DNA from 3 places in the Agarivorans sp. 1_MG-2023 genome. Region 1 is predicted to be linked to each of the others. Evidence: predicted binding sites of a transcription regulator. Region 1 holds the regulator's gene; each other region holds the start of a gene.
The links. Region 1 encodes NrdR, which represses ribonucleotide reductase genes. Its sites were predicted from a motif close to AAACACNANATNTNGTGTTT; they were not measured.

Region 1 (7,858 bases):
ATTCACAAACTTGTGGCTATCTTCAGCAGCAAATGATTTAGCCAGTTCAATGGCTTCATTAATGACAACTTTTGGCGGAACGTCAGTCACCATCAATAACTCATAAACACCGATTAATAAAATCGCATGCTCAACGATATCTAATTCTTCTAACTTACGCGACAGCGAAGAGCTCATCGCTTTATCTAGTTTTTCATGGTTAGCCACAACACCAGAAATTAAAGTAGAAAAATAAGGAACATCAGCCTTACTCATGTCTTGTTCGGTTAAGAACTGATGTTCGATGTTAGCAACGCTGTCCTTGGTCACTTGCCATTGATAAATTGCTTGGGTAGCAAATTGCCTAGCTTTACGACGTGCAGCTGGTTTCACAGAGAATTCCTCAAATTAAACTTCTATCTGATTAACTAAGTTAATCATTTCCAAAGCGCTTAGGGCGGCTTCGGTACCTTTATTACCCATTTTAGTGCCAGCGCGTTCAATCGCTTGCTCAATAGACTCAGTGGTTAGCACACCAAATGTTACTGGAATATCGTACTCCATCATCACTTGCGCTAAACCTTTGTGGCATTCATTAGCTACCAATTCAAAGTGGTAAGTTCCACCACGAATTACCGTACCTAAAGCAATAATAGCATCGTATTTTTTAGACGCTGCAATACGCTTAGCTGCTAGCGGAATCTCTACCGCTCCAGGCACACGAACAACAGTGATGTTGTCATCGCTTACACCGCCTTGACGGGTTAGCGTGTCTACGGCACCAGATAATAAGCTTTCATTAATAAAGCTATTAAAACGGGCGATAACAATGGCTACTTTAGCGTTTGGAGTCGCTAAATTTGCTTCAATTACTTTCATGGTTGTTCTGCCTATTCTTTGAGTCCATCAAAAAAATCGCGCCATTCTAGCACAACTAAAGTGATAGACCCTCAATTTAATTTTACGCCAAAGCGCATCGGAAATTATTCTTGGTCAATGTACTCAACAACTTCAAGACCAAAGCCGGAAAGCGCGTGGTAGCGTTTCGGAGAGCTTAACAAACGCATTTTACTCACACCTAAATCAGCCAATATTTGAGAGCCAACACCCACGGTGCGAGAGGCACTTTGCTGACGTTTTTGTGGAGGTGTTTCGCCACGGTCCTGCAACGCGAAGGCCTTGACTTGTTCAATCAAGTTTTCAGCATCGTCGTCGGTACTTAACAACACCAAAACACCATTTTCATTCGCGATCTTTTCTAATGCTTTATCCAGCGGCCAGCTCATTTTCCCAGCTCGGTCACTGCCTAGTAGGTCACTAAAGGTATTGTGCAAGTGCACACGAACCAAAGTGGCTTGGTCTTCTTTAACCTCGCCAGCTTGCATCACAAAGTGTACTTTCTCGTCGATAGTATCGCGGTAAGTAATCAGCTTGAAATCACCATGACGGCTTGGCATTTTACATTCTGCCACTCGCTCAATGGTGGTTTCATTGTTATTGCGGTATTCAATAAGGTCTGCAATCGTGCCCATTTTTAAGTCGTGTTCTTTACAGAACACTTCTAGATCTGGGCGACGCGCCATGGTGCCATCTTGGTTGAGAATTTCAACAATCACTGCGGCAGGCTCACGCCCAGCTAAACGGGCTAAATCAGTTCCGGCCTCAGTGTGACCAGCACGCGTTAATACTCCGCCTTCTTGTGCCATTAACGGGAAAATATGCCCAGGCATAACAATATCACTAGGTTTGGCATCGCGAGCAACAGCCGCTTGAACGGTGCGTGAGCGGTCAGCAGCAGAAATACCTGTGGTGACCCCTTGAGCGGCTTCAATAGACACCGTGAAATTAGTGGCAAATTGCTCGGTATTTACGTCAACCATTAACGGCAACTTAAGTTGCTGGCAGCGCTCTCTGGTCATTGGTAAACAAATCAAACCACGCCCATAGGTGGCCATAAAGTTAATGGCTTCAGGCGTCACCATATCAGCAGCCATGATTAAATCGCCTTCATTCTCGCGATCTTCATCGTCCATGAGTACTACCATCTTGCCATGGCGTAAATCTTCAATAATTTCTTCGATACTGCTTAGTGACATAGCAAAACCTTTCTTACCTAAGGGGTGTTATTTATAGTTATTAGTGCACTTCATTATTGCTACTGGCTACTTTAAAAAGCCATGTTGCGCCAAAAATGCAGTATTGATGTTTGATTCTTTTTTACTCTCTTCAGCATAGCCGATTAGGCGCTCAACATAACGGGCAATCACATCAACCTCTAGGTTAATTTTTTGCCCTGGCGCCCATTGCGAGATAGTTGTTTGTTCTGCGGTGTGCGGAATAATGGTTAAACGCAGCTGCTGTTGTTGTACTTCATTTACCGTAAGACTAATCCCATCTACGGTTATTGAGCCTTTATGGGCAATGTAGCGAGCCAGCTCGTTAGGAACTTTTAACCAAATGTTTACTGCCCTAGCACTAGGGCTAATACTCACCACTTCCGCTAAGCCATCTACGTGGCCGCTAACAATATGGCCGCCAAAACGATTGGTGGCTAGCATGGCTTTTTCTAGGTTCAGCTTATCGCCCTGCTTACATTTAGCCAAAGAAGTTAAACTAAGAGTCTCGGTGGAAACATCGGCGCAAAAGTAATCACTACCAAATTCAACGACTGTTAAGCAAATACCATTTACGGCGATACTGTCGCCCAGATGCACATCAGCCATGTCTAAACTGGAACAGGCGATATGTAAACGCACGTCTCCGCTGCGCTTTTCAATGCTCTTGATAATGCCAAGGGCTTCGATAATTCCAGTAAACATTATTGTGCACCCTTTGCTTGTGGGATCCAGATAGTTTTAATGTCGGGGCCTACGCGGCGGGTTTCAAGGCATTGCCAAGAATTTAACTGATTCATCTCGGTAAAACCCTCTAGGCCTATTAAGCTTTGCGCATCGGCGCCCATCAACTTACCCGCTTGATAACAAATTAGCTGGTCGACCAGCTTTGCTTTAATCAGTGCGGCCGCAAAATTTGCTCCTGCTTCCACCCACACATCGTTGATTTCAGCTTCCGCCAGCTGTTGCATCAACTCACTCAAGCTCTGGTCTGAATCACTTAATATAAATTGCTTATCAGCGGCTACTTGCGGCTGAAATTGGGTTCCCGCTAGCCACAGTGACTTGGGATGTTTGAATATGTTTAAAGATTGAGAAGCCGCAGATAAACGTTGCTGACGATCCACCACTATACGCAATGGCTGGCGTAAGTTCTGTTGCTCTAGTTGGTGGGTTAAACTACCTAACTCATGATGGCGAACATTTAAACTCGCGTTATCTCTAAGCACAGTGGTAGCGGTAGACAAAATAGCATGGCTGCGAGCGCGTTCACGTTGAACATCGCTCCGTGAATAAGAAGAAGTAATCCACTTACTTTCGCCATTCGATAAAGCGGTTTTGGCATCAATCGAGCCTGCCAGCTTTAAACGTACAAATGGGCGCTTACGTTCCACTCGGCATAAAAAGCCAGGGTTTAGCGCCCTCGCCGCTGATTCCATTAAGCCAGAGCGAACTTTAATGCCCGCCTGTTCTAACATACCAATGCCTCGGCCAGCGACTTGCGGATTAGGGTCAACCATCGCAATAATCACTTCGGCGACTTGCTCTTCAATCAACATGCTTGCGCAAGCGGGCGTTCGGCCTACGTGGCTGCAAGGCTCTAGGGTGACATAGGCAAGTGCACCCACTACGCTATAGCCAGCTTCTTTAGCCTTTGCAACGGCATTAACCTCTGCATGCCCCTCGCCAGCCTTTTGATGATAACCTTCACCAATAATCTGACCGTTTTTTACCAGTACACAACCCACATTTGGATTGGGCGCGGTAGTGTAAGTTCCTAACTCAGCAAGGCGTAGCGCTCTTGCCATGTATTGGCAATCTTGAGGGCTAAAGCTCACTTATTTTTCCAACTTTGCAATTTCGTCACTAAACTCTTTAATGTCTTCAAAGGAGTGGTATACCGAAGCAAAGCGCACATAAGCCACTTTATCGAGGCTAATCAGCTGCTCCATCACAATCTTACCAATGAACTTGGTTTCTACTTCACGCTCGCCGGTGGCGCGAAGTTGAGACTTAATTTTATTTACTGACTGCTCAACTTGGTCAACACTCACTGGACGCTTCTCTAGCGCTCGCATCATGCCTGCTCGCATTTTCTCTTCGTTAAAAGGTTCTCTTATCCCATTACCTTTAATGACGCGAGGCATGACCAATTCAGCTAACTCAAATGAAGTAAAGCGCTCATGGCACTCTGAACACTCTCGGCGTCTTCTCACCTGATGGCCATCAGCCACTAGACGTGAGTCAATAACCTTAGTTTCATGGGCGGAGCAAAATGGACAGTGCATGGGTGTTCCTTTAGTCAGATATGTAACGATTTTATCTGCTTAACAGGCCAAGGTACAGACCAGCAAAAACTTAAGCGCTGAAAACTTAAGGATTAATAGACGTGTGCTCTGCAGCTAGTAACATTTCATTAGCACTGTCTTATTAATAAATGAAAAGTGAAGCCTAGGGCTCAGTTTGCTTTAAATATCTAAAAATTATAATCCAAAATAACCAAGTATAAACTGTTGAATAAAATAGACTTTTATTCATGTCGTTGGTAGCCAAGTGAAGTGTAGTAACCAATTACTACCCTTTTCTCTCTGCTAGCCCTTATCCTGCCAATGAAATGTAAACAAATTGTTAAGGTGAAAGTAATGGCTAAAGTACTTATTATTGCGGGCGATTTTGTTGAAGATTATGAATTGATGGTGCCGTTTCAAGCACTACAAATGGTAGGGCATAATGTTGTTGCCGTTTGCCCAGAAAAGCAATCAGGTGAGCAGATAAAAACTGCAATTCACGATTTTGAAGGTCACCAAACTTACAGCGAAAAGCCAGGGCACAATTTCACCCTTAACGGCAGCTTTGATGAAATAGTTGCCGATGATTTTGACGCACTATTGTTGCCTGGCGGCCGTGCGCCTGAATACCTGCGCTTAAACCCTCAAGTGCTAGAGATCATCAAAAATTTTGCCAATAAGCAGCAACCCATAGCGGCGGTATGCCATGGTGCCCAGTTGTTAACGGCGGCAGGTATTGCCTCTGGCAGACACATTTCTGCCTACCCTGCTTGTGCGCCAGAAGTAACCGCAGCCGGCGGCGACTATGCTGATATTGCCGTAGACCAAGCAATAACAGACGGAAACTTGGTCACCGCTCCCGCATGGCCCGCCCACCCTCAATGGCTAGCTCAATTTAACGCCTTGTTAAAATAACCTAAGTGAAAGAGCAAGTTTTGACGTTTTGTACCATGATTAGACTTCGCTCTAATCATGGTGAGATTTGTTATGTGTGAGATCTATTCAGGTACTGAAGCCGAATTGTTTGAATTAAAGTCGCGTTCGGTGCGTTTAGACGGTGTGGTCACTAGTGTTCGTTTAGAAGCGATTTTCTGGCAGCTATTAGAGCAAATAGCCGATGAAGCGGAACTGAGCCTAGCAGGTTTTCTAACTCAGATTTACCATGAAGTTTTGCAGCGAGAAGGCAAAGTGGGCAATTTCACTTCATTACTAAGGGTCGCCTGTACTACCCATTTAAATCAGGGCAAGCGCTTAGTGCTGCATCAAGACTCTATTGAGCAAACAGCAGGCAAATCCTTTGCCCATAACACTGTGTAGTCATCGCTATTGAGCAATGATTAACAGCATAAAGCTTCCCCAAATTACAAACTGTAGAAAAACCATTCTTTTTGCGCTGGTCACTGGATTCATGTCCATTGTTATTCTCTCTCTTTTGAAACTACCAACAATGCTGGTAATTTGACTTATCAATTAGATCTAAAAACTCAGCAAAAACAATACCAACTGCATGTTTGTTAAGCGTAGATCTAAACTATCCCTCCTTGGTTTGTGTTCCTATTCACATTTAGCCCGTAAAAATCCTAAGTTCGACTAAAAAAAAGATACAAAAAAGGAGGCCATAAGCCTCCTTTCATTTATCTCGTCAATCCCTGACTATAGATTGCTTACTTAAGCATAGACCGGGAAACGCTGGCAAAGTTCTAACACTTGGCCTTTAACACGTTCGATAACAGCATCATCTTGTAAATTATCTAGTACATCACAGATCCAGCCCGCTAAATCTTTAGCAGCAGCTACATCTAAACCACGACGGGTAATCGCAGGCGTACCGATACGCAAACCACTGGTCACAAATGGTGAACGAGGATCGTTTGGAACCGAGTTCTTGTTAACAGTGATGTTGGCGCGGCCTAGTGCTGCGTCAGCGTCTTTACCAGTAATGTCTTTATCGATAAGGTCAACTAAGAACAAGTGGTTTTCAGTACCGTTAGATACGATTTTGTAACCACGCTCTTGTAGCACCGCCACCATCGCTTTTGCGTTATCCAATACAGCTTGTTGGTATTGCTTAAACTCAGGCTCCATAGCTTCTTTAAAGGCTACTGCTTTAGCTGCAATAACATGCATTAAAGGACCGCCTTGGCCGCCAGGGAATACTGCAGAGTTTAATTTCTTCTCGATAACTTCATTAGCACGAGCCAAAATCAAACCGCCACGTGGGCCAGCTAGGGTTTTATGCGTAGTGGTAGTCACTACGTCTGCAATAGGAACTGGGTTTGGGTATAAACCTGCAGCCACTAAACCAGCAATGTGTGCCATATCAACAAATAGGTAAGCACCTACTTCGTCAGCGATATCGCGGAAACGCTGCCAGTCAACCACACCTGAGTATGCTGAGAAACCAGCAATAATCATTTTTGGTTTGTGTTCTTTAGCTAGCTTTTCAACTTCAGCGTAATCGAGCTCGCCAGTTTCCGGGTTAATTCCGTACTGAACAGCGTTGTAGATTTTACCTGAGAAGCTTACGCTGGCACCGTGAGTTAAGTGACCACCATGGGCAAGGCTCATGCCTAGCACGGTGTCACCAGCATTTAGTAATGCCATAAAAACAGCTGAGTTAGCTTGTGAACCTGCATGAGGTTGCACGTTTGCGTAGTCTGCACCAAATAGCTGTTTAGCACGCTCAATAGCAAGTACTTCAGCTTGGTCTACATACTCACAACCACCATAGTAACGCTTGCCAGGGTAACCTTCGGCGTACTTATTAGTAAGGTAAGAACCTTGCGCTTCCATTACCCGTGGGCTGGCGTAGTTCTCAGAAGCAATCAGCTCAATGTGCTCTTCTTGGCGAACTTCTTCTTTAGTAATGGCTTGCCATAACTCGGCATCGTAATCGGCGATATTCATATCACGCTTTAACATCAGTATCTCCTGACTCTTTTGTTACATGTTGGTGGGTGATTTTTCGAAGGCGCATTCTAACCTGAGTCCTTTTCAGATCACAGCAAAATTTTAAGCTGCGGGTTTAGCGTAATCGCATAAACTTAACATAAACCCGTTATGGCTTATCGAAGTGAGATAGTGAATGTTACGTACTTTGTTTGCAATTCGTTCACCACCTGCTTTGATCTTTATGAAATAAATTCACGTTAATTTAAGCATTACTTTTAGGTTTAATAAAGGCTAAGATGATAATGATTATCATCTACATTTAGAGTATTGACCCCTATGTTATTTCGTCTTTCAAGTTTTCTGTTTATCTTGGTCAGCCTAGCGGCCTGCAGTGCTGGCCAACCAAACACTGGTCTTCAACAAGCTAGCACCGCTGCGCCGTTAGAGACTTATTATGATTACATCCTTTTTGACCCGCATGCTCAGCAAGTTCTCACCGATACTGAAACACTAGCCAGTTTGCTTGCAGATTCAAATGTGGTGTTATTTGGTGAGTACCATAGTCACCCAGGGATCCATTTAGCG
Region 2 (7,858 bases), on a different contig from region 1:
GCTAACCAGCAGTTTGTTACAATGTTAGTAGAAGTATCACATCGACTAGGATGCCAAGTAATTGCTCAAGGTGTTGAAACGCTTGAGCAGAAACAATTGCTAGAATCTATGTATGTAGACAGCTTGCAGGGTTACTTAATTGCTCGTCCTGAGCTAATAAGTTAATTAACGCAGTGGTTGTTGGTAGATAATTTGGTTACTACTACCACGCCATTGCAACTTTGGATCGGCAAGTGTCTGTTCATACTTGCCATCAATTAGGGTATCGACTAACTTAACTACCGCTTGCTGCTGTTCGTCAAGTTCGTTTAATAGATACCCTGTCCACAGCCATATATCTTTATCTCTGCATTCATGTTTAACACGTTGAACTAAACGATGAACGGCGTCGACGTTTTTCGGATGAAGGGGATCTCCACCGCTAAGGCTTAAGCCTTTTCGTTTAATCCGCGTGTCGTTTAGGTCATCAATAATTTGTTGTTCTAATTCGGCAGTGAACTGATGGCCTGAATCACAACTCCACGACTTTTGATTGTAGCAACCGCGGCACTGATGCTCGCAGCCGGCAACAAACAAGGTACAACGAGTACCTTGTCCATTAACTACATCAATAGGATGATAGCTTAAGTAGTTCATTTATAGATGTTTTACTCGTCGTTTAACTTCTTCTTGCTTACCGTAGTTAAACGGGCGCGCATCTGGGCTACCTAAATAACCACATACTCGTCGAGTTACCGATACCTTGCTGGCTTCAGTGTTGCCGCACGAAGGACATTCGAAACCTTTGCTTGTACAGTTAAATTCGCCAGTAAAATCACACTCGTAACATTCATCTATCGGTGTATTGGTGCCGTAATAAGGTACTCGACTGTAGCTGTAATCCCATACGTCTTCTAAAGCTTCGGTGTTGTGTTGCATGTTTGGGTATTCGCCATAACAAATGAAACCACCACTAGTGACCGACGGGTAAGGTAATTCGAAATCGATCTTGTCGAACGGATTAACTTTTTTCTCTACATCTAAATGGAAGCTGTTGGTGTAATAGCCTTTATCAGTAACATCCGCAATCACACCAAACTTTTTAGCGTCTAAGCGACAGAAGCGATCACACAAGTTTTCACTTGGGGTGCTGTACAAGCTAAATGCATAGCCGCTTTCTTTTTCCCAGCGAAGCGTAGCTTGCTTAAGCGCAGTAACAATACCAAGGGCTTTTTGTTGAAGTTGCTTATTGTCGTACACGTGGTCTTTGTTGTCGTAGAGCGCGTTTACTGTTTCGTGTAAACCAATGTAACCCAAAGAAATTGACGCACGACCGTTTTCAAAGATCTTAGATACATCATCTTCGGCGTTCAGCCGAACACCACAAGCGCCTTCCATGTACAAGATTGGAGCAACTTTGGCTTTTACGCCTTTTAAACGGTCTATACGAGTATCTAGGCCCATTTTTGCCACGCTTAAACGTTGCTCCAATAATTCAAAGAAGCGTTGCTCATCACCTTTAGCTTCAATAGCGATACGCGGTAAGTTTAAGCTAACCACTCCTAAATTATTGCGGCCATCATGGATGTCTTTACCATCTTCTTGGTAGTGACCTAAAAAGCTACGACAACCCATTGGGGTTTTAAATGAACCAGTGACCTCTACTACTTTTTCATAGTTAAGAATATCTGGGTACATGCGTTTCGACGCACACTCTAAAGCTAACTGCTTAATGTCGTAACTTGGGTCAGACTTCTTATGATTTAGGCCATCTTTAATTGCAAACACTAGTTTAGGGAACACTGCTGTTTTGGCATTTTTGCCCAAACCTGCAATACGGTTCTCTAAAATTGAGCGCTGAATAAGGCGAGAGGCCCAACAAGAACCCAAACCAAATCCAAAAGTAACAAACGGAGTTTGACCATTTGCGGTATGCAAGGTGTTTACTTCGTACTCAAGTGACTGAAAAGCGTCGTGACACTCTTTCTCAGTTTGTGCTTTAGCGTAAGCTTCAGCGTCTGCTATTTGCCACTGTTGAGCGGTAGCTAAATGTTTCTCATGGCTTTTAAGCACATAGGGAGACAAAATTTCATCGATACGGTTAATCGTGGTTCCGCCGTAAATATGGCTAGCCACTTGGGCAATAATTTGTGCCGTAACTGCAGTCGCCGTAGAAATCGACTTAGGCGTTTCTATCTCGGCATTACCCATTTTAAAACCACCGGTTAACATCCCTTCAAGGTCAATCAACATACAGTTAAACATTGGGAAAAACGGTGCGTAATCTAAATCGTGAAAATGGATTTCACCAGCTTCATGGGCTTTAACAACATCACGTGGAAGTAAATGCGTTTTTGCGTAATGCTTAGCAACAATACCTGCTAACAAGTCACGCTGAGTAGGAATAACTTTACTGTCTTTATTGGCGTTCTCGTTTAACAGTGCCGCATTGCTTTGCTCAACCAGGCCTCTGATTTCGCTATTTAGCACGCTACGCTTATCGCGAGCAACGTCTCTATCATGGCGATATTCAATGTAAGCACGAGCCAGTGTTTTGTTGTCGCTTTCCATCAAGAAGTTTTCTACCGACGATTGAATATCGTTAATATCAACTTCTGATTGATTCAAAAACTGCTCAGTGACCTGCTGAGTAATTTGTAGTGCTACTAGGTTATCCTTAACACCTAAAGCTTCAGCAGCTTTAAGTACGGCATCTACAATTCGCTTCGCGTCGTAAGGTACACGGCTTCCGTCTCGTTTTATCACGACTGTTTTCACGATTTACGCTCCAATTTAACTCACTCATTCTATAAAATTGTTTGGAAGCCACGTTGTTAAAGGCTTTGCAGAGAGTTCTGCATACAAAAAGCGTTAAACAGGATGGTTTTCCATATCTAGTGGTGAAGGATTTTAGTACCCACTAGATATAGTAGTCGAGTAATTTTATTCATAAAGCAAATACCAATGATCAAGATCAATTGAAGCTAAGAAAGACAATTTGTTTGCACAAAAATGACCCACTAATCACAGCAATATTTTGTGCCCTTTCCCACAGTGAACTCGCGGTTGTTATACGGCACGCAAACAAGGATAATAGCGGCTCGTTTCGCTGCATCTTACTTAAATGACTGAATATTTGTTGTTATTGATTAGCACCGTGCTGGTTAATAATTTTGTACTCGTTAAATTTTTGGGCTTATGCCCATTTATGGGTGTATCCAGTAAAGTGGAAACTGCAATAGGCATGGCCTTAGCAACCACTTTTGTACTCACCCTAGCCTCTATGTGTTCTTATTTAGTGGAGCAATATATTCTTGCACCACTAGATATAGTGTATTTGCGCACCATGAGTTTTATTTTGGTGATTGCCGTTGTAGTGCAATTTACCGAGATGTTTGTTCAAAAAGCCAGCCCCGCTCTGCACCGCGTATTGGGTATTTACTTACCTTTGATTACCTCTAACTGTGCAGTACTAGGCGTAGCGCTGTTAAATATTAACGAACAACACGATTTGTTTGAGTCAATTATTTACGGGTTTGGCGCCGCTGCAGGTTTCTCATTAGTTCTGATATTGTTTTCAGCGATGCGAGAGCGCTTAGTGGTTGCCGATATTCCAGTGCCATTTAAAGGTGCTGCAATCGCCATGATCACCGCAGGCTTAATGTCGTTAGCTTTTGTTGGATTCACCGGATTAATTAAGTAGTAAATCAGAATGTTAGAAGCACTCATCGCCATTACATTATTAGCTCTCGTGTTTGGAGCAATACTGGGTTATGCCGCAATAAAATATAAAGTGGAAGGCAACCCTATTGCCGACCAAGTAGAAGCCTTGCTCCCGCAAACTCAGTGTGGACAATGCGGCCACCCAGGCTGTCGCCCCTATGCAGAAGCCATTGCCAACGGTGAAGCAATCAATAAGTGCCCGCCGGGTGGTGATGAAACCGTTGTAAAGATTGCCGATTTGCTTGGTGTTGAAGCGATCCCTTTAGATGAAGCCGCCGTTAAAGAAGATGACCGCAAAAAAGTCGCTTTTATCGTAGAAGAAGCTTGTATTGGTTGTACTAAGTGCATTCAAGCTTGCCCAGTTGACGCAATTATGGGCGCGAATAAACACATGCATACCGTTATTAGCAAAGAATGCACTGGTTGCGAGCTTTGTGTAGCACCCTGCCCAACCGATTGTATTGAAATGCGCCCTGTACCCACTACCACCAAAAACTGGGATTGGAAATTGAATCAAATTGACGTAGCAATCATCGAGGAAAGTAAATAGATGGTTGCTTGGCTAGAAAAAATTAAACAAGGTTTCACCTGGAACTATAAAGGTGGCGTGCATCCCAGCACCAATAAACAAAATATTAACTGCGATAAGCCGGAAACTATCGACAACCCTGCGGTCATTAGTATCCCCGTTCAACAGCATATTGGCAGTGCTGGAAAATTATTAGTTGAGGTGGGTGATAAGGTATTGCGAGCTCAAGCGCTAACGGAGTCACAATTTTTCCAAGCACCACCGGTGCACGCCTCTTGTTCTGGTGAAGTGATTGCCATAGAACCGCGCATTACTGCACATGCCTCAGCAATACCTGAGTTAAGCGTGCTCATTAAGGTAGACAAAACCCAACAAGACGCAGTGTTACCCGCCGCCTTAAACGGTGAGCTATTAACCGCCGAGAATATCTGCCAGCGAGTGCATCAAAGTGGTATATCAGGCATGGGTGGAGCTGGCTTTCCTACTGCATTAAAAATCACTCCGCATAAAGCCTTAGATGTACTGATTATCAACGGCGCCGAATGTGAGCCCTATATATCTGCAGATGATTGCCTAATGCGTAACTACGCAGCTGAAATAATTAAAGGCGTTGCCCTACTACAAAAAGTATTACAGCCAGCAATTACCATTGTTGCAGTAGAAGACGATAAACCCGAGGCGATTAAAGCACTTGAAGAGAATACTAACGACTCCATTAGCATACGTAGTATTCCGACGAAATACCCTTCAGGCGGTGAAAAGCAGTTAATTCAGGTATTAACCGGTAAAGAAGTTGGTGCTAAACAACTGCCTATCGATTTGGGTATGTTGGTACAAAATGTAGGTACCGCTTATGCTATACACAGAGCGGTAAACCATGGTGAACCGCTGATCTCTCGTATCGTAACCCTGGCGGGAGATTTAGTTGCGACCCCTAGCAACTACTGGGTGCCGGTTGGTACACGAGTGGAAGATGTAATTGCGAATAAACTGCAAGCAGCTAGTGAAACCCCTACGATAATGGGTGGCTCTATGATGGGCTTTATGTTGCCGAGTAATCAAGCACCCATTGTAAAAACAACCAACTGTTTAATCGTTAATCACCCGCAAGCTGCCCAGAAAGAGTCGCCTTGTATTCGTTGTGGCGAATGCGCACAAGCTTGCCCAATGGGACTATTGCCACAACAACTTTATTGGTTTGCCCAAGGTGATGAGTTAAATAAAGCCCGCGATTTTAATATTATGGATTGTATTGAATGCGGGGCTTGCGCGTTTGTATGTCCGAGCGAAATTTCACTGGTGCAACACTACCGCACAGCGAAAGCAAAGATAAAAGCTGAAGACATTGCTCAAAAAGAAGCTGATGTTGCAAAGCTTCGCTTTGACGCCAGACAAGCACGTTTAGAAAACGATAAACTCGAACGCAAAGCCAAACATCAGCAAGCGGCACTGCGCAGGCAAGCACAGACTCAAACTCAAGCTGATGACAAGCCTGATCCCGTAGCTGCAGCGTTAGCAAGAGTGAAAAAAGCCAAATCGGAGGCGCCAACGGCAAAACAAACCGACACCGGCGAATGGGTACCCGATAACCAAGCCGCAATAGCGCAGCGCGAAGCACGCAAAGCGCAAAAACGCCAGCAACAAGAGAACTCATCAGCCAAAGCCACAAGCAATCCTGCGGTTGCCGCAGCCATTGCGAGAGCAAAAGCAAAAAAAGAATCGACTACGTCCGATGAACTAGATTCAACAACTCACTCAGATACTAAGACAAGTGCTAATCCGGCTGTCGCTGCCGCGATTGCAAGAGCGAAGGCTAAAAAACTTGCGAGTGAACAACAAGTAACAATTGAAGAAGCAAACAATGCTGAACCTGAAGAGCCAGTAAAATCTTCAGCCAATCCAGCGGTTGCTGCAGCGATCGCTCGCGCCAAAGCCAAAAAGCTAGCTAGTGAGCAACAAGTAGCTACCGAGGAAGCACACAATGCTGAACCTGAAGAGCCTGTAAAATCATCGGCTAATCCAGCGGTTGCCGCAGCTATCGCTCGTGCAAAAGCCAAGAAACTTTCAAGTGAACAACAAGTAACAACTGAAGAAGCAAGCAATATTGAACCTGAAGAGGCTGTAAAATCATCGGCTAATCCAGCTGTTGCCGCAGCTATCGCTCGCGCGAAGGCCAAAAAGTCCGCTGCGGCTAGCAGTGAAAGCGCTGACGATACAGAAATCAGGAAAGACGAGAATTCGCAAGCCATTGCTGATAAACCTAAAAAGGTTAATCCTGCAGTGGCTGCCGCAGTGGCGAGGGCTAAAGCAAAAAAAGTAGCTGAACAGAAACAACGCGAAGAGAATGAATCTAATGACAACAACTAAACTACAAAGCTCTCCGTTTGTTAGAAAACCACTGAAGACCAAGACTTTAATGTTTTGGGTAATGCTGTGTTTACTGCCCGGTTTATTAGTTCAAAGCTTACATTTTGGTATTGGTACTCTGGTACAAGTATTACTTGCTAGTACTGTTTCCCTTGTCAGTGAATCCTTAGTGATGGTGCTGCGCAAACGGTCTGTTTTTTCAACCCTCAGTGATAATAGCGCTTTAGTAACCGGCATATTAATCGGCCTTGCTCTTCCAGCCTATGCACCATGGTGGATTACTGTTATTGGCGCTAGTTTTGCGATATTAGTGGTTAAACACTTGTACGGTGGCTTAGGCCACAACATATTTAACCCTGCAATGGCAGCTTATGTTCTGCTGCTGGTCTCTTTCCCTGTCACGATGACAAGCTGGATGCCACCGCAAAGTTTATTACATGAAACCTTAACGGTGGCAGACGGGCTATCCCTCATCTTCAATGGATATACTGTGGATGGATTTAGCATCAAACAAATAGCCAGTATTGATGGCCACACCATTGCAACCCCCTTAGATGAAATGAAAACGCAACTAACGCTAGGGTTTACCTCTACTGAGATCGCTAATAATGAAGTATTTGGACGATTCGCCGGTATCGGTTGGCAATGGATAAACGCGGCATACTTAGTCGGTGGCATCGCCTTGGTGTATTTGAAGGTGATACGTTGGCACATTCCCCTGGCCTTTTTGGGCACCTTACTCGCACTTAGCTTACTGTCTAGCGCTATTCACCCAGACCACTCTATCCCCACTTTATTGCAGTTGTTTTCTGGTGCAACCATGATTGGTGCGTTCTTTATTCTCACCGATCCCGTGAGTGCCGCGACCAGTAACAAGGGACGGATTATTTACGGTAGTTTGGTTGCCTTACTCGTATTTGTCATTCGTAATTACGGCGGTTACCCAGATGCGGTGGCGTTTGCAGTACTATTGAGTAACATGGCAGTGCCAATGATCGACCATTTTACTAAACCGAGAGTGTATGGTTACGGTGAAGGAAGCAACAATGAGCAGTAAGCGCTATTCGATGACTAAAAACGCCGGCATGTTAGCCTTGTTCGCATTCGGTTGCACCTTACTGGTAGTCATCGTTAATTACTTCACTGCCCCACGCATTGAAGAACAAGTTGCCAAGCAACTGCTTAGATCAACGAACGAAGTATTATCTCAAAAGCTAGCCAGTAAAGATTATCAGCAACGGTGTTACCAGGAAACAAATC
Region 3 (7,858 bases), on a different contig from region 1:
ATCTCTTCGTTTTCCATAATGTCGTCAAACACTTCACCAGGATTGCCCATTATGTTACGAATAATGTGAGTATATGAGCGTGAGTGAATCGTTTCACTAAAGGCCCACGTTTCAATCCAGGTTTCTAGCTCAGGCAAGCTGACTAGCGGCAGTAATGCAACATTTGGCGAACGGCCTTGAATGCTATCTAACAGCGTTTGGTACTTTAGATTACTAATAAAGATATGCTGCTCGTGAGCGGGCAATTTGTTGTAATCAATCCGGTCACGGCTTACGTCTACTTCTTCTGGGCGCCAGAAAAAGGACAGCTGCTTTTCGATTAGTTTTTCAAATATCTCATGACGTTGTTGGTCATAACGGGCCACGTTTACCGGCTGACCAAAGAACATTGGCTCTTTGGTGGCGTCGTTGGCATTTTGAGTAAAAATTGAGTAGCTCATCTACATTTTTTCCTAAAAATTCTTGTTGCGCTTACACGCGTAAACTTGGCTTAAATCTTACATGCACCGCCAGCGCAATCATCGTCTTCTGGCTCTGGCTTCATATCGTCATGTTGGTCGCTAGCGCCATCACGGGTGTTATGATAATACAACGTCTTAACCCCGTATTTATAGGCGGTTAATAGGTCGGCAATCAGCGCTTTCATTGGTACGCGGTTGCCTTCATAACGGGTTGGGTCGTAGTTGGTATTAGCTGAAATACTTTGGTCGACAAACTTCTGCATCAAGCCAACTAACTGCAAGTAACCTTCGTTATTTGGTATGTCCCATAGCAGCTCGTAATTTTGCTTAAGGTTTTCGAAGTCTGGCACTACTTGCTTAAGAATACCGTCTTTGCTGGCTTTAACGCTAATAAAGCCACGTGGTGGTTCAATACCATTGGTCGCGTTAGAGATTTGGCTTGAGGTCTCTGATGGCATTAATGCCGACAGGGTAGAGTTACGCAAACCATGCGTAGTGATCTCTTCGCGTAGCTCTTCCCAATCATAATGCAGCGGTTCGTCACTGAGTTTATCGAGAGACTTTTTGTAGGTATCGATAGGCAATACGCCTTGCGAGTACGTAGTCTCGTTAAACATTGGACAAGCACCTTGCTCTTTGGCCAAACGCATAGAGGCTTTTAATAGCCAGTACTGAATAGCTTCAAAGGTACGGTGAGTTAAGTTGTTAGCACTGCCGTCACTGTATTTAGTACCGTTTTTGGCCAAGTAATAGGCGTAGTTAATCACGCCTATGCCTAAGGTACGGCGACCGTCAGAGCCTTTTTTCGCGGCTTTGATTGGGTAATCTTGGTAGTCGAGTAAGCTATCTAAAGCGCGTACCGCTAAGTCTGATAACTCTTCTAGCTCGTCTAGGTTTTCAATCGCACCTAGGTTAAAGGCCGATAAAGTACAAAGGGCAATTTCGCCGTTTTCATCATGTACATGCTGCAGCGGCTTAGTGGGTAAGGCAATTTCTAAACACAGGTTAGATTGACGTACCGGGGCTTGAGCTGGGTCAAATGGGCTGTGCGTATTACAGTGATCAACGTTTTGAATGTAGATCCGACCTGTTGACGCGCGCTCTTGCATTAACAAAGAGAATAAATCGACTGCCTTAATTTGTTCTTTACGAATACTCGGGTCTTGCTCGTATTGCTCATACAAACGTTCAAATTTGTCTTGGTCTTCAAAGAAGGCGTCGTATAAACCTGGAGTATCACTTGGCGAGAACAGGGTGATGTTTTCGCCTTTTACCAAACGTTGGTACATCAATTTGTTTAACTGAACACCGTAATCCATATGGCGAACACGGTTGTCGTCTACACCACGGTTGTTCTTAAGTACTAATAGTGACTCTACTTCTAAGTGCCAGAATGGGTAGAAAATGGTTGCTGCTCCACCACGAACACCGCCTTGTGAACAACATTTAACCGCAGTTTGGAAGTATTTATAGAATGGAATACAACCGGTGTGGAAGGCTTCGCCACCGCGAATTTCACTGCCTAGGGCACGAATGCGACCAGCGTTGATACCAATACCTGCACGTTGCGACACGTAGGTAACAATAGAAGACGCTGTTGCGTTAATAGACTCTAAGCTATCGCCACACTCAATTAATACACAAGAGCTGAACTGGCGAGTAGGAGTACGAACGCCCGACATAATCGGCGTTGGCAAAGAGATTTTGAACTTAGAGGTCGCATCATAAAAGCGACGGATGTAGGTTAATCGAACCGATTTATCGTAGTGAGCAAATAAACACGCCGCTACCAAAATATACAAGAATTGTGCGCTTTCAAAAATCTCGCCGCTGACTCGGTTCTGAACAAGGTACTTACCTTCTAACTGCTTAACCGCTCCGTATGAAAAGTCCATATCACGCCAGTGGTCGATAAAATCGTCCATTTGGGCGAACTCTTCAGGTGTGTAATCTTTTAGCAAATGGATGTCGTAACGACCTGCTTCGCATTGCTTTACAACGTGGTCGTAAAGCGCTGGCGGTTCAAACTGGCCATAAGCTTTCTTACGAAGATGGAACACGGCTAAACGTGCAGCCAAAAATTGATAATCTGGGGTTTCTTGAGAGATTAAATCCGCAGCAGATTTAATAATGGTTTCATGAATATCTTTGGTCGCCATTCCGTCATAGAACTGGATGTGAGATTTAAGTTCTACTTGCGATACCGATACGTTTTTTAGGCCTTTAGCGGCCCAAGTAATCACTCGGTGGATCTTATCTAAGTTGATCGCTTCTTGTTTACCGCTTCGTTTGGTTATCAGAAGATCTTTATTCATGAAGGGGAGGCCCTGTATCCTAATTTTTGCTGCTGCTTATCTAGTACTGCTATTTGCTGTTAGCCACTAGATATAGTGTTTTTAAAATCTATGGGTACAAGATAATGAGGTTTTGGCTTTTTCGCAAGCTCTAGCAGAAAAGAAGAAATTGTGTATAACTTGCAGATAACTCACATATGTTAGTGCTCACTAACTAGCTATCTATATAAGCTGGCTAGCTGGCATTAATGCAAGTTTTTTTTCGTAAAATTTTACTCAAAAAATTTATTTTTATAAAACTTGAAGCTGCCTACAATTCGCTCAGCCAGTCGCTTATAGTTTGTTCGAGTTGCTCACTTTTTTCACAGTGTAAATCTGCAGCCCAAAGCTCTGTATTATCTTGCTCTGAAATGTAACCCCATAATGCGAGTAAAGTGGTCATGTTTGTGTTGTTGCCTGCGGCGATATCGCGCTCGGCATCACCCACATATAGACAGTGTTGAGGATCTACCTTGATGGTGTCGCAGGCGAGCAGCATTGGCTCAGGATCGGGTTTACGCTGGGCAATCGTATCGCCACCAACTAATACTGCGCATTGTTCAAACTCAGGGAAGTGAGCAAGTAGCTGTTTGCTTAGCCCTTCAGGCTTATTGGTAATCACACCCCAAGCAATCGAGTGCTGATTCAGCCATTGTAAAGCTTGCCTAATCCCTGAGAAGAAATCAGTGCCTTCACAAATGTGCTGTTGGTAGTAATCAAGCAGCTGTTGGCGTAACTCTGTTTGGGCTTGGTTTGCCCAGTCTGCCTCACCAAAACCTGCTTTGAGCAAACCTATAGCGCCGTGAGAGCTTAACTGGCGTGCTTGCGCCATACTAAGCGGAGCTCGTTGGTGTTTGGCTAATACATAGTTAGCTGCTGCGCCTAAGTCGGGAGCGGTATCTAATAAGGTACCGTCTAAGTCGAATAACACCGCCGCTTGTTTAGTCATTGTTTAGCTCCGGCTTTGCCAGTTGCACCATATAGTTAACATCAACATTGTTACTTAAGCGGAAGCTTTCAATCACCGGGAAGAACTGTACGCCGCTAATGGCCTCACTGCGTAGCGCATTGTCGTCAGCCCATGCTAACAATTCTGAGGGGCGAATGAACTTATCATGCTGATGAGTGCCGTTAGGAACAATTTTGAGTAGTTTCTCTGCGGCTAAAATCATGTACAGGTAAGCTTTAGGGGTACGATTAATGGTGGACACAAAAATCTTGCCGCCAGGTTTCACTAATTGAGCACAAGCAGCAATCACCGAACCAGGGTCGGGCACGTGTTCAATCATTTCCATGCAAGTAACTACATCATAAGCTGCTGGATGTTCTTCGGCATGGGCTTCGGCTGTGGTTTGTAAATAGCTTAACTGGCTGCCCGTTTCTAAAGCATGCAGTTTAGCCACTTCTATTTGCTCTTTGCCCATATCAATGGCTGTAACCTTAGCACCTCGAACAGCCATGCTTTCGGCCAAAATGCCGCCGCCACAACCTACATCTAATACGTTCTTGCCAAATAAGCCGGCTGCACCCCGTTCAATATAGTCAAGACGCAGTGGATTGATTTGGTGCAAGGTTTTGAACTCACCTTGTTTATCCCACCATCGCGAGGCTAAGCCTGCAAAATGAGCAATCTCTTGATGATCAACGTTTTGGTTATTTTTACCGTGTTCCATTTAAGGTTCAATCCACATCAGTATTTGTAGGCATTATAAGAACTTGTTCAATGCAGTCACTAGCTTTTGTTCAATTCTTGAGTTTTTTCATTTTTCTAACTGAAAAGAGCGACATCAAGCCTGTTAAGGCCGCTATTTTATGGTAAAGTTTGCGATTACGCTTAGTAATTGTAAAAAGCAATAAAAACGAAGGATTTTGTCGTCTATGAGCGATCTAGTAAATCAGATTTCGCCGGTCAATATTGAGGATGAGTTAAAGAGCTCTTACCTTGATTATGCCATGAGCGTTATTGTGGGCCGAGCCTTGCCAGATGTACGTGATGGTTTGAAACCAGTGCATCGCCGAGTGCTATTCGCAATGAACGTATTGGGCAACGATTGGAATAAACCTTATAAAAAATCTGCCCGTGTGGTAGGTGATGTAATTGGTAAATATCACCCGCATGGTGACAGTGCTGTTTACGATACGATTGTTCGCATGGCGCAGCCGTTTTCGCTACGTTATATGTTGGTAGACGGTCAAGGTAACTTTGGTTCGGTGGACGGCGATTCTGCGGCGGCCATGCGTTATACCGAAATTCGTATGGATAAATTAGCCCACTCTTTGTTGGCTGATTTAGAAAAAGAAACCGTTGATTTTGTACCTAACTACGATGGTACCGAGCAAATCCCTGCAGTTTTACCTACCCGTGTACCTAACTTATTGGTGAACGGTTCTTCTGGTATTGCGGTAGGTATGGCAACCAATATTCCGCCTCACAACCTAACCGAAGTGGTTAATGGTTGTTTGGCAATGATCGAAAATCCAGACATCACTATTGATGAGCTGATGGAGTTTATTCCTGCACCTGATTTCCCAACCGCCGGTATTATTAATGGCCGTGCCGGAATCATTCAGGCTTACCGTACTGGTCGCGGTAAAGTGTCTATTCGCTCTAAAGCCGAAGTGGTTATCGATAAAAATGGTAAAGAGACCATTATTGTTCATGAGATCCCATATCAAGTGAACAAAGCTCGCCTTATCGAGAAGATGGCTGAGCTAGTAAAAGATAAGAAGCTTGAGGGTATTTCTGCACTGCGTGATGAGTCTGATAAAGACGGGATGCGTATTGTTGTAGAGCTTAAGCGTGACGCTGTGGGTGAAGTTGTTCTTAACAACCTATATTCACAAACTCAAATGCAGGTGTCTTTTGGTATGAATATGGTGGCCCTAGATAACGGCCAGCCTAAGATATTCAACCTGCAAGAAATGATTGAGTGTTTCATTCGTCACCGCCGTGAAGTAGTAACACGTCGTACCGTATTTGAATTACGTAAAGCGCGTGACCGTGCTCACATCCTTGAAGGCCTAGCTATTGCGCTAGCCAACATCGACGAAATTATTGAGCTAATCAAAACGTCTCCTACGCCAGCAGAAGCTAAAGCGGCTTTAGTCGCCAAAGGTTGGGACTTAGGCGCGGTAGCGGCTATGTTAGAGCGCTCGGGTGACGACGCTGCTCGCCCAGACTGGTTAGAAGCTGAGTTTGGTATTCGTGATGGTCAATACTTCATCACGCCAATTCAAGCTCAAGCTATTCTAGATTTACGTTTACATAAGTTAACTGGTCTAGAACATGAAAAAATTATTGGCGAATACAAAGACTTATTGGATCTTATTGCTGAATTACTGCACATCTTAAATAGCCCTGATCGTTTGATGGAAGTGATTCGCGACGAACTTATTGAAGTGCGTGAGCAATTTGGTGATGAGCGTCGTACTGAAATTTCAGCCAATAGCTCCGATTTGTCGATTGAAGACTTAATTAACGAAGAAGACGTGGTAGTAACGCTATCTCACGAAGGTTACGTTAAGTACCAACCATTGACTGAGTACGAATCTCAGCGCCGTGGTGGTAAAGGTAAAGCTGCGACTAAGATGAAGAATGAAGACTTCATCGAAAAACTATTAGTAGCAAACACTCACGATACTGTTCTGTGTTTCTCTACGGTGGGTAAAGTTTACTGGATGAAGGTATATCAATTACCTTTAGCCAGTCGTCAAGCACGTGGTAAGCCAATTGTTAACCTACTTCCGTTAACAGAGGATGAGCGTATCACCGCTATTCTGCCAGTACGTGAGTATGAAGAAGACAAGTTCATCTTGTTTGCTACAGCAAACGGTACGGTTAAGAAAACGCCGTTAACTGCGTTTAAACGTCCGTTATCTAGCGGTATTCGCGCGATTAACTTGAACGACGATGACAAGCTAATTGGTGTTGATATTACCTGTGGTGATAACGAAATCATGTTGTTCTCTGATGCGGGTAAAGTTGTTCGCTTCAACGAGAAGCAACGTGACAGTGAAACTGGCGCGGTTAAGTTAGACCCAGAAACCGGCGAAGAGCTACTAGCGTTACGTCCAATGGGCCGTACTGCTGCGGGTGTTCGTGGTATTTCCTTAGATGCGGGCCAAAAAGTGGTGTCGTTAATTGTGCCAAACGGCGACGGTGATATTCTTACCGCCACCGAAAATGGTTACGGTAAACGTACTAAACTTGAAGAATATCCAGCTAAGAGCCGCGCAACAAAAGGCGTAGTGTCTATTAAAGTGAGTGACCGAAACGGCCTTGTGGTTGGTGCGGTACAAGTCACTGAAGCCCAAGAAATGATGCTAATCACCGACGGCGGTACGCTAGTTCGTACTCGCGTTAATGAAGTATCACTGGTGGGCCGTAATACGCAAGGTGTTACCTTAATCCGTACTACTGAAGATGAGAAAGTAGTCGGTTTACAGCGTATTGATGAGATAGAAGAACCGGAGTTCGATGAAAGCGCTGAAGGTGAAATACCAGAAGGCGAGGTAGCAGCTCCAGCTACTGGTGAAGAGCCCGCCGCGAGCAGTGATGAAACTGCCAGCAGTGACCCCGAACCAGAATAGCCATAAATAATAAAAATAACGGGCGGCTTTTAGCCGCTCGTTTTTGTTTAAAAACAGCATATGAACCACTTGAGTGGTCGCACACAACATATTAGTAAGAGATTTAGCATGGATAAAATTTATAATTTTTGTGCCGGTCCAGCCATGTTACCTGAAGCAGTAATGCAACAAGCACAGGCAGAATTTTGCAATTGGCAGGGACTAGGTGTGTCTGTCATGGAAGTGAGTCACCGTGGCAAAGAATACATTGCTATGGCTGCACAAGCTGAACAAGACCTTCGAGACCTATTAAATATTCCTGATAACTATAAAGTATTGTTTTGCCAAGGCGGCGGTCGAGGGCAGTTTGCAGCCGCACCGTTAAACTTACTCGGTGACAAAACATCAATTAGCTTTATTAGTACTGGTCAGTGGTCGAAAGGCGCGGTAGCAGAAGGTGAAAAGCACGCCGAAGCTAAAGTATTTGATGCGATA

Region 2: the regulator NrdR is predicted to act here: its motif matches at 2,895-2,914, upstream of nrdD (anaerobic ribonucleoside-triphosphate reductase).
Region 3: the regulator NrdR is predicted to act here: its motif matches at 2,838-2,857, upstream of nrdA (class 1a ribonucleoside-diphosphate reductase subunit alpha).

Annotation. Positions count from the first base shown of each region.
Region 1 is NZ_JAUOSJ010000003.1:294,857-302,714, reverse strand. It holds gene nusB (transcription antitermination factor NusB) at 1-372, opposite strand, end outside; gene ribE (6,7-dimethyl-8-ribityllumazine synthase) at 388-858, opposite strand; gene ribBA (bifunctional 3,4-dihydroxy-2-butanone-4-phosphate synthase/GTP cyclohydrolase II) at 963-2,075, opposite strand; gene Q4592_RS05715 (riboflavin synthase) at 2,142-2,798, opposite strand; gene ribD (bifunctional diaminohydroxyphosphoribosylaminopyrimidine deaminase/5-amino-6-(5-phosphoribosylamino)uracil reductase RibD) at 2,798-3,931, opposite strand; gene nrdR (transcriptional regulator NrdR) at 3,932-4,381, opposite strand; gene Q4592_RS05700 (DJ-1/PfpI family protein) at 4,736-5,296, shown strand; gene Q4592_RS05695 (ribbon-helix-helix domain-containing protein) at 5,369-5,698, shown strand; gene glyA (serine hydroxymethyltransferase) at 6,050-7,303, opposite strand; gene Q4592_RS05685 (ChaN family lipoprotein) at 7,610-7,858, shown strand, end outside.
Region 2 is NZ_JAUOSJ010000026.1:1,903-9,760, forward strand. It holds gene Q4592_RS21515 (EAL domain-containing protein) at 1-165, shown strand, start outside; gene nrdG (anaerobic ribonucleoside-triphosphate reductase-activating protein) at 166-636, opposite strand; gene nrdD (anaerobic ribonucleoside-triphosphate reductase) at 637-2,757, opposite strand; gene rsxA (electron transport complex subunit RsxA) at 3,104-3,682, shown strand; gene rsxB (electron transport complex subunit RsxB) at 3,692-4,252, shown strand; gene rsxC (electron transport complex subunit RsxC) at 4,253-6,598, shown strand; gene rsxD (electron transport complex subunit RsxD) at 6,585-7,655, shown strand; gene rsxG (electron transport complex subunit RsxG) at 7,645-7,858, shown strand, end outside.
Region 3 is NZ_JAUOSJ010000009.1:105,911-113,768, forward strand. It holds gene nrdB (class Ia ribonucleoside-diphosphate reductase subunit beta) at 1-440, opposite strand, end outside; gene nrdA (class 1a ribonucleoside-diphosphate reductase subunit alpha) at 491-2,776, opposite strand; gene Q4592_RS14275 (HAD family hydrolase) at 3,066-3,743, opposite strand; gene ubiG (bifunctional 2-polyprenyl-6-hydroxyphenol methylase/3-demethylubiquinol 3-O-methyltransferase UbiG) at 3,736-4,467, opposite strand; gene gyrA (DNA topoisomerase (ATP-hydrolyzing) subunit A) at 4,673-7,384, shown strand; gene serC (3-phosphoserine/phosphohydroxythreonine transaminase) at 7,493-7,858, shown strand, end outside.